2 regions of the Hypnocyclicus thermotrophus genome follow, and region 2 is predicted to be linked to the other one. Evidence: riboswitches for the same ligand, from Rfam matches in the RefSeq annotation. Region 2 holds a riboswitch; the other holds the start of a gene.

Region 1 (4,452 bases), on a different contig from region 2:
CGCATATAAGGCCTCTAGCCTCTTTTAAAATAAAATTTATATTTTCATGTGTGACTTTTTCTGCTGCTAATACTATATCCCCTTCATTTTCTCTATCTTCATTATCTGATACAATTATCATTTTACCATTTCTTAAATCTTCCAATGCTGTTTCTATTTTATTAATTAAAGTTTTTTTATATTCACTCATTATTCCTCCTTTTTATTCTTAAAATTTTTTTAATAACTTTTCTATGCTTTTTTCTTCATTTTTAATTAAATTTTCTATATGTTTAGCTATTAAATCTGTTTCAATATTTACATAGTCTCCTATCTTTTTATTTGATAAAATAATATTATCTTGAGTATGAGGAATTATTGATACTGTAAAACTTCTATTTGTATTATCAATTACTGTAAGACTTGCTCCATCTACTGTTATTCTTCCTTTTTCTACTATATATTTAAGGTATCTTTTCTCTAATTCAATTTCATATTTTATTGCAAATCCATCTTTTATTATTTTTATGATTTTCCCTTCACAATCAACATCTCCAGTTACTAAATGACCACCTAAATAACTATTAAGAGTTAAAGATTTTTCTAAATTTATCTCATCATTTATCTTTAATCTTTTTAAATTACTTCTTTTTAATGTTTCATTCATCACATCTGCTTCAAATTCATTTAATGAAAATTTTTTAACTGTTAAACATACTCCATTTACCGCTATACTATCTCCTTTTTTTATGTTTTCCATTATTTTCTTTGCTCTAATTTTTATTTTGTATCCATTAATTGATTTTGTTAAAGTAATTACCTTTCCTTTTTCTTCTATAAGACCCGTAAAAATATTACTCACCTCTTTTAAATTCTAAACAGATATCATTGTCAAAATTTTTAAATGATACATTTTCTAATTGAATAGAATTTTTTATTTTAGATATCTCAAATCCCGTTATAAATGATAATGCATCTTTATCCCCTAAAATTTTAGGTGCAATAAATATACTCCCTTCATCTATTAATTCTTTTTCCTTAAATAAATTTGATAGAACAAACCCTCCGCCCTCTACAAGTATCGAATCTATTCCAAAATTATATATTTCTTTAAAAATATCTTTAAATTTAAATTTTTCTTCATTTAAAAATATAAATTTAATTTTATATTTATTTGATAATTCCTCTATAAAATCTTGTTTTTCTTTTTTATTTTTAATTTGAGTAATTAAAATTGTTTTTTCATCATTATTATTTTTTATAATATTTAATTTTTTATCTATTTTTAAACTTGGATCAAGAATAATTCTAAAAGGATCTCTATGATTTTTAAGACTATCATTTCTTACATTTAGATTTGGATTATCTTTTTTAACAGTATTTATCCCTACTAAAATCCCCATATATTTATTTCTTAAATAATGTACATATTTTCTAGATTTTTCATTTGTTATCCATTTTGAATCTCCCGTTTTTGTTGCAATTTTTCCATCTAATGTAGTAGCTATTTTTATGTGTATATACGGTAATTTTTCTTTAATATATTTAAAAAATACTCTATTTATCTCTTTTCCCTCATTTTCTAATATCCCTATTTTTACTTCTATTCCACTTTTTTGTAATAATTTTATTCCTCTTCCACTCACAAGTGGATTGGGATCTTTTATTGCAATAAAACATCTTTTAATATTATGTTCTATTATTTTTTTTACACATGGTGGTGTTTTTCCATAATGACTACAAGGCTCTAATGTTACATATATATCTGCTCCTTTCGCATTATCCCCAGCTTCATTTAATGCATATACTTCAGCATGAGGTCCACCAAAATATTTATGATAACCTTTCCCTATAATTTGGTTATTTTTTACAACAAGGGCTCCTACTAAAGGATTGGGATTAACGGCTCCCTCTCCTTTTTTAGCAAGTTCTAAAGCTAATTTCATATATTTTTCATGAATTTTATTTTCTTGCATAATCACAACTCCTTTTTATTAATAAAATATAGAGTTTTTTCTTAAAAATTTAAATTTTTTATTAAATTCACCATTTCTATTGCACTCATTCCAGCTTCAAATCCTTTATTTCCTGCTTTCGTTCCTGCTCTTTCTATTGCTTCTTCTATTGTGTTTGTAGTAAGTACACCAAATATTACAGGAATTTCACTTTCTAATCCTACTTGAGCTACTCCTTTTGATACTTCAGCACATACATATTCAAAATGTGGAGTTGCACCTCTAATTACAGCTCCAAGTGTAATAATTGCATCATATTTACCTGTTTTTGATATTTTTTTAGCAATTAATGGTATTTCAAAAGCACCTGGTACCCATGCTATATCAATATTTTCTTTAGTTATTCCATGTCTATAAAGAGCATCTTCTGCTCCATTTAATAACTTTGAAGTAATAAACTCATTAAATCTCGCACAAATAATTCCTATTTTGATATTTTCTCCGTTAAAATCCCCTTCAAATATTCTCATATTTTTCTCCTCCTAATTTTTTCATTTAATAAATAAAAAAGCCCTGATTAAAATCAGGGCAAAATATATTAAAATATATAGTTACTTAAAAAATAATATTTATTACTAAATACTATAACTATACTTTACTTCTCTCATCCAGACTTTACTGTCGGTACTGGAATTTCACCAGTTCCTGCTATATAAATATAGCTCGCGGACTATCACCGCCGGTCGGGAGTTTCACCCTGCCCCGAAGTTTTTTTATTTAATTTACACTTAAGTATATAAAATATTATATAGTATTGTCAAGAAATTTTAATTTTTTTAATAAATATTTAAAATAAACTTGATTATAAAATTAAAATATCATATAATACATATAGGGGGTATATTAAAAACTTAAAGGAGTGATAAGAATGTTGGAAATATTAAAAAAAATAAAGAAATCATTTAATAAACTTATAAATACATTGGCAGAAAATAATGAAAAAAATAATAAATCTAAACATTAAAATAGTTTACTTTTAAAAGTAAACTAAAATTTATAATTTGGATATAATTAAAACTTTGGAGGTAAAAAAATGAGCGAAAAAAAAGAATACAATGTTATTGGAATGACTTGTACTGCATGTGCTAATAATATAGAAAAACGCTTGAAAAAAATAGAAGGCATAGAGAGCGCTAATGTAAATTTTGCTATAGAAAAATTAAATATAGTTTTTGATGAAACTAAAGTAAAACAAGAAGATATAATAAATGCTGTAAAAAAGGGTGGTTATAATCTTGAAGAAGAGAAAAAAACAAGAAATGTAATAATTCCTATTGAAGGAATGACTTGTACTGCATGTGCTAATGCAATTGAGAAAAGAGTAGGAAAATTAGGAGGAGTAGATAACGTAACTGTAAATTTTGCTACAGAAAAAGCTATAATTAATTATAATAGTGATATGACAAGATTATCTGATATAAAATCAGCAATAAAAAAAGCGGGTTATACACCACTTGAAATAGATAAAACTGATGAAATAGATGCGGATAAACTAAGAAAAGAAAAAGAAATAAAAATATTATGGTATAAATTTTTAACTGCTACAGTATTTGCAATTCCATTATTGTATATAGCAATGGGACATATGATAGGGCTTCCATTACTAAAAATAATTAATCCAGAAATAAATCCTATAAATTTTGCATTTATACAAATCCTACTAACAATACCAATAGTCATAGCTGGTAATAAATTTTATATTAACGGGTTTAGAAATTTAATAAAAAGAGAACCAAATATGGATACACTTGTTGCTTTAGGTACATCAGCAGCGATACTTTATGGTTTTTATGGAACTTTTGAAATAATGAACGGTAAATTAGAATTTACAAATAATTTATATTTTGAAAGTGCTGGAGTAATTGTTGCATTTATACTTCTTGGAAAATATCTAGAAACTGTAACAAAGGGAAAAACATCTGATGCAATAAAGAAATTAATGGGATTACAACCTAAAACTGCTCTTGTAATAAAAGATAATGAAGAAATTGAAATACCTATAGATGAAGTAGAAGTTGGAGATATAATAATAGTAAAACCAGGAGAAAAAATACCTGTAGATGGTATAGTGGTAGAAGGACATACATCTGTTGATGAATCTATGTTAACTGGAGAAAGCATACCGGTAGAAAAAAATAAAGGTAATAAAGTAGTAGGAGCTTCTTTTAATAAAAATGGAACTATTAAATTTAAAGCTACAAAAGTAGGAAAAGATACTGTATTATCACAAATAATAAGACTTGTTGAAGATGCACAAGGTTCTAAGGCGCCAATAGCTAAAATGGCAGATATCATATCAGGATATTTTGTACCCATTGTTATTACTATAGCTATAGTATCAGGATTAATATGGTATTTTAGTGGAGCAACACCAGTATTTTCATTAACTATATTTATAGCCGTACTTGTAATAGCATGTCCTTGTGCATTAGGGTTAGCTACTCCAACAGCTATAATG
Region 2 (4,452 bases):
GTCATTACTAATAAAATCAAAAAAAACAATAATATTATCAAAAATATAATAAAAGAAAAAGAAAAATACTCTGATTATGAAAAATATAAAAATATCGGCGATATTTTAGCTGCAAATTTATATTCTATAAAACCTTATCAAAAAAACATTGAACTATTTGATTTTTATAATAATCAAAATATTACTATACATTTAGATGAAAATTTAACTCCTCAAGAAAATCTAAATATTTATTATAAAAAATACAATAAATTAAAGAAAAAATTAGAGTATAATATAATTAGAGAAGAAGAAATAAAAAAAGAATTAGAATATCTATTTACTTTAAAGAATTTTATTGTTTTAGCTGATAATCTAAACACTTTAATCTCTATAGAAGATGAATTAATTGAACAAAATATTTTAAAAAGAAAAATAAAAAAGAATAACAGAAAAAAAAGGAAAAATACTATTAATATAGAATATATTATAGTAGATAATTTTAAAATTTATTTTGGAAAAAATAACAAAGAAAATGAATATATAACTTTTAAATTAGCCGATAAAAATGATATTTGGCTTCATATAAAAGATATCCCAGGAAGTCATGTAATTATAAAAGGAGAAAATCCTTCGGAAAATATTATTTTAGAAGCTGCAAAAATTGCAGCAAAATATTCTAAAATAAATTCTGGTAATATTACCATTGATTATACTCAAAAAAAATATGTAAAAAAAATCCCTAATTCAAAACCAGGATTTGTTACTTATTCTAATTTCAAGAGTATTTTTTTAAAAATTTAATTTAAAAATAAAAAGTAGGAGATTTTATGTTAAATAATAAATTTATTCTTAAATATAAAGAATATTGTTTTGAAACCTTTATTAAAAATTTAATTGTAGGATCTATATTAAATTTATTTATAGTTCCTATATATTTTTTACAGTTTCATACCAAATTAAAATATTTTAACATATATTTTTTAATAACTTTAATTTTTTCATCTTTTATATATATTTATTTTTATTATACTCATAAAAAAAATAAAAAAATTACATATTTCTTGGGTATTATTCTAATTTTTTTACCAAATATATTTTTTAATTTTTTAATTTTTTTTAACTTTGAAAACAATTTAAAAACAAATTATAATTTATTTCATACAATCATATTTATTTTTTTCTTTCAATTTGTTTTTAGTATTTCTTTAAATTATTTTTTGATTTTATTAATAACTATAATACCATTTTATATAAATTTAGTTTTACTAATTTTATACAATAAAGTTAATACAAACCATTTTTATACTTTAATATTTCCAATATTACTTTCTATTATTTTTTCAATAATTGCTTTTTTTTATAAAAAGCAAGATAAAACTTTCTTTATTACAAAATTAACCTTAATGAATAAAACTAAAGAACTTGAAAAAGAAATAGAAAAAAAAGTAATTCTACAAAATATTTTAGAGAAAGAAACTCTTTATGATTCACTTACAACTGCTTATAATAGAAAAGCTCTTTTCAGAATTTTTGATAAATTAATGCTAGAACTTGATTCAGATGACTATATCTCTTTTAATTTTTTGGATATTGATAATCTAAAAAAAGTAAATGATTTAAAAGGACATAATAATGGAGATAAATTAATTAAAGAATTTGTACGAATAATATCAAGTGAAATAAGAAATAGTGACTATATTTTTAGAATTGGTGGAGATGAATTTGTATTAATTATTACTAAGTGTACAATTAATACTCATAATTTAATTCTTGAACGTATTTCAAATATTTGTAAAGATAATAATATTCATTTTTCTATTGGAAGTGTAATAAAACAATTAAAGCATATTAAAAATTTAAATGAAATATTAAAAGAAAGTGATAATTTGATGTATCAAGATAAAAGAAATAACAGGAAGAAATATTAAGCTTCTTCCTGTTATTTTTTATGCTTTTTTATATTCTATTATTTCATTTTGATTTAAACTAATTTTAACTATTGTTATCATCAATACAAAAGCCGCTATCCATTGTACAGGAGATAATATACTTTTATTAATTATCACATCAAAAAATGCTGCTGAAAGAGGAAATGCTAATTCACAAATTGTAGATATATGAGCATCTATGAATTTTAAACCATAATAATAAAGTGCTATTGCACCTGCTCCTGTTGTAAATGTAATTATTAATAATATTATCCAATTTGCTTTTGTAACATTTACTAATGGAATAAATCCTTTTGTAAATAAAAGTATACCTGCCATAATTACAGTAGTAAATCCATATCTAAAAAATGTTGCTGTTTTAAAATCAAAATTAGTAACTATAAACTTTCCAAAAACCGTTGCACTACCAAATGAAAATGCCGCTATTATAGAGTACATCGCCGCTAATATTGTGTTTTTATTTCCTGCATCTATATGTGGTGCATTTAATCCAAATGTTAAAAAATATGCTGCTATTATTGCTATTGAAGCCCATACTATAAAATCTTTACCTGTTTTTTCTTTTAATATTAATCTAGCTAAAATAATAGCAAATATTGGTTGTAATTTTTGTAAAAGAACAACTACAGATAATTGGTGAAAATTAACTAAAAATAGTGCTTTCACTATTGATAATGTTCCTATTGCTCCTCCAAATAAAGCAATTAACCCCATAAATATCAAATCATGTATTTTAAATTCTTTTAATTTTTTATATTCTTTATAAAATATAAAATTCATTAGTGCAAATGGTATAGCATGTAATAAAAATACTACAAATGGCACTGGCAAATTATAAAGTCTCGGTGTTAAAACAACTCCATCAAGCCCCCATAAAACTGCTGCTATTATTACAAATATTGAGCCTAACCATATTTTTTTCTTTTCCATTCTTATTTCTCCTTTCGATCATCAAACTTAAAATAAAAAACCCCGATTTTAATCGGGGCATTTTAAATCAATAATAAATATAAATTCTTCATCTATATTTTATTTTTTATTTAATCTTTATCCTTTCCAGACTTTACTGTCGGTACTGGAATTTCACCAGTTCATGTTAAATCATTTGACAAATATTAAATGATTTAACTCGCGGACTTTACCGCCGGTCGGGAATTTCACCCTGCCCCTAAAGATTTTATATTTTATTTTTTATAATTATATTCCTATTTAATGTTTTTGTCAAGAATTTTATATTTTAATATTATTTAATTTTCTTCTTTTAAAAAGTTATTTACCTCATTTATAAAGTTTACTCTATCTTCTATATAATGTACATGCCTTGTATTTTTAAAAATAATATATTTACTATTTTCTAAATAATTATTCCAATCTTTTATAGTTTCAGGATATATTTCATCAAACTCTCCTGCTGTTATAAGAACTTTCTTATCTATTTTGTTTAATTCTTCTTTTTTTTCATATACTTTAGACCATCCATTTATATTATACTCGCTTTCACCCCATAATTTTAAATAAATATTTTCATTAAAATCTATAAAATAATCCATATATTTATATAAATCTTTTAATAAGTATTTTTCTGTATATTCATCATCTTTATCACTAGATTTGAGAGTATTATATTTTATTTTTGTATCTCTAGCCCAGTCACTTGCACTTATAACAGGTGAAGCTAAAATTAACTTTGATACTTTTTTAGGATATTTTAAAGTATAATCTATTGCTACCATAGTTCCCCATGAATGACCTAAAATACTTACTTTTTCTAACCCTAAATTTTGAATTATATTACTTAAATCAATAATATAATCATTTATTGATAAATTTTCTATAGTTAAAACTTTATTTGATTTTCCTGTTCCGATTTGATCATACAATATTACTTGTCTTTTTCTAGAAAGATTTAATAATGGGTATAATATTTCATGTGACCAACCTGGACCACCTGATATAAGAATTAACGGTTCTTCTTTACTTTTACTTCCGTATACCTCATAGTAAATTTTACCATTAATTGACTCAATAAAACCTTTTTCTTTTGGAGTATACTCATATTTCATTGCATATGATATACCATATACTACTTTTAAATGTGTATCACCTTTTAATATAGTATCTTTGAATACATTTTTTTTGAATAAAAATTTTTCTAGTTTTTTATACTCTTTATTTTCAAATAACTGAAAATAACTAAGACACATATACAACTCATAACCTAAATCATACTCTTTATTTTTGATTACATAATCTACTAAATTTTCTAATTCTTTTATTATTTTATAATATGGAGAAATGTTTATATTTTTAGAAAAAAACTCTGAATCATATAAAATAATATGGGTTAAAAAATATCCATAATAAAATGGTTTGTTTTTTAATTCTATTTCTATATTCTTTTCCATATTTTTTATATTTATTTTTCTATATTTTAAATCATTTAAAATTCTTTTAAAAATATAATTTAATATTATATTTCCTTTATCATCATCTACATTTGTTATATTCCAATTTAAATCTT

The links. A riboswitch is a leader RNA that binds a small molecule or an ion and turns the genes downstream of it on or off. The one in region 2 is predicted to bind FMN.
Region 1: it holds a riboswitch for FMN, as region 2 does, so the genes downstream of both, ribH (6,7-dimethyl-8-ribityllumazine synthase) here and EV215_RS07880 (DMT family transporter) in region 2, are expected to answer to the same signal.

What each region holds. Positions count from the first base shown of each region.
Region 1 is NZ_SOBG01000002.1:331,763-336,214, reverse strand. It holds gene ribB (3,4-dihydroxy-2-butanone-4-phosphate synthase) at 1-190, opposite strand, end outside; gene EV215_RS03575 (riboflavin synthase) at 209-832, opposite strand; gene ribD (bifunctional diaminohydroxyphosphoribosylaminopyrimidine deaminase/5-amino-6-(5-phosphoribosylamino)uracil reductase RibD) at 834-1,955, opposite strand; gene ribH (6,7-dimethyl-8-ribityllumazine synthase) at 1,997-2,464, opposite strand; FMN riboswitch at 2,587-2,708, opposite strand; gene EV215_RS03560 (heavy metal translocating P-type ATPase) at 3,028-4,452, shown strand, end outside.
Region 2 is NZ_SOBG01000007.1:7,335-11,786, reverse strand. It holds gene EV215_RS07890 (Rqc2 family fibronectin-binding protein) at 1-783, shown strand, start outside; gene EV215_RS10520 (GGDEF domain-containing protein) at 1,386-1,910, shown strand; gene EV215_RS07880 (DMT family transporter) at 1,929-2,861, opposite strand; FMN riboswitch at 2,972-3,110, opposite strand; gene EV215_RS07875 (alpha/beta fold hydrolase) at 3,179-4,452, opposite strand, start outside.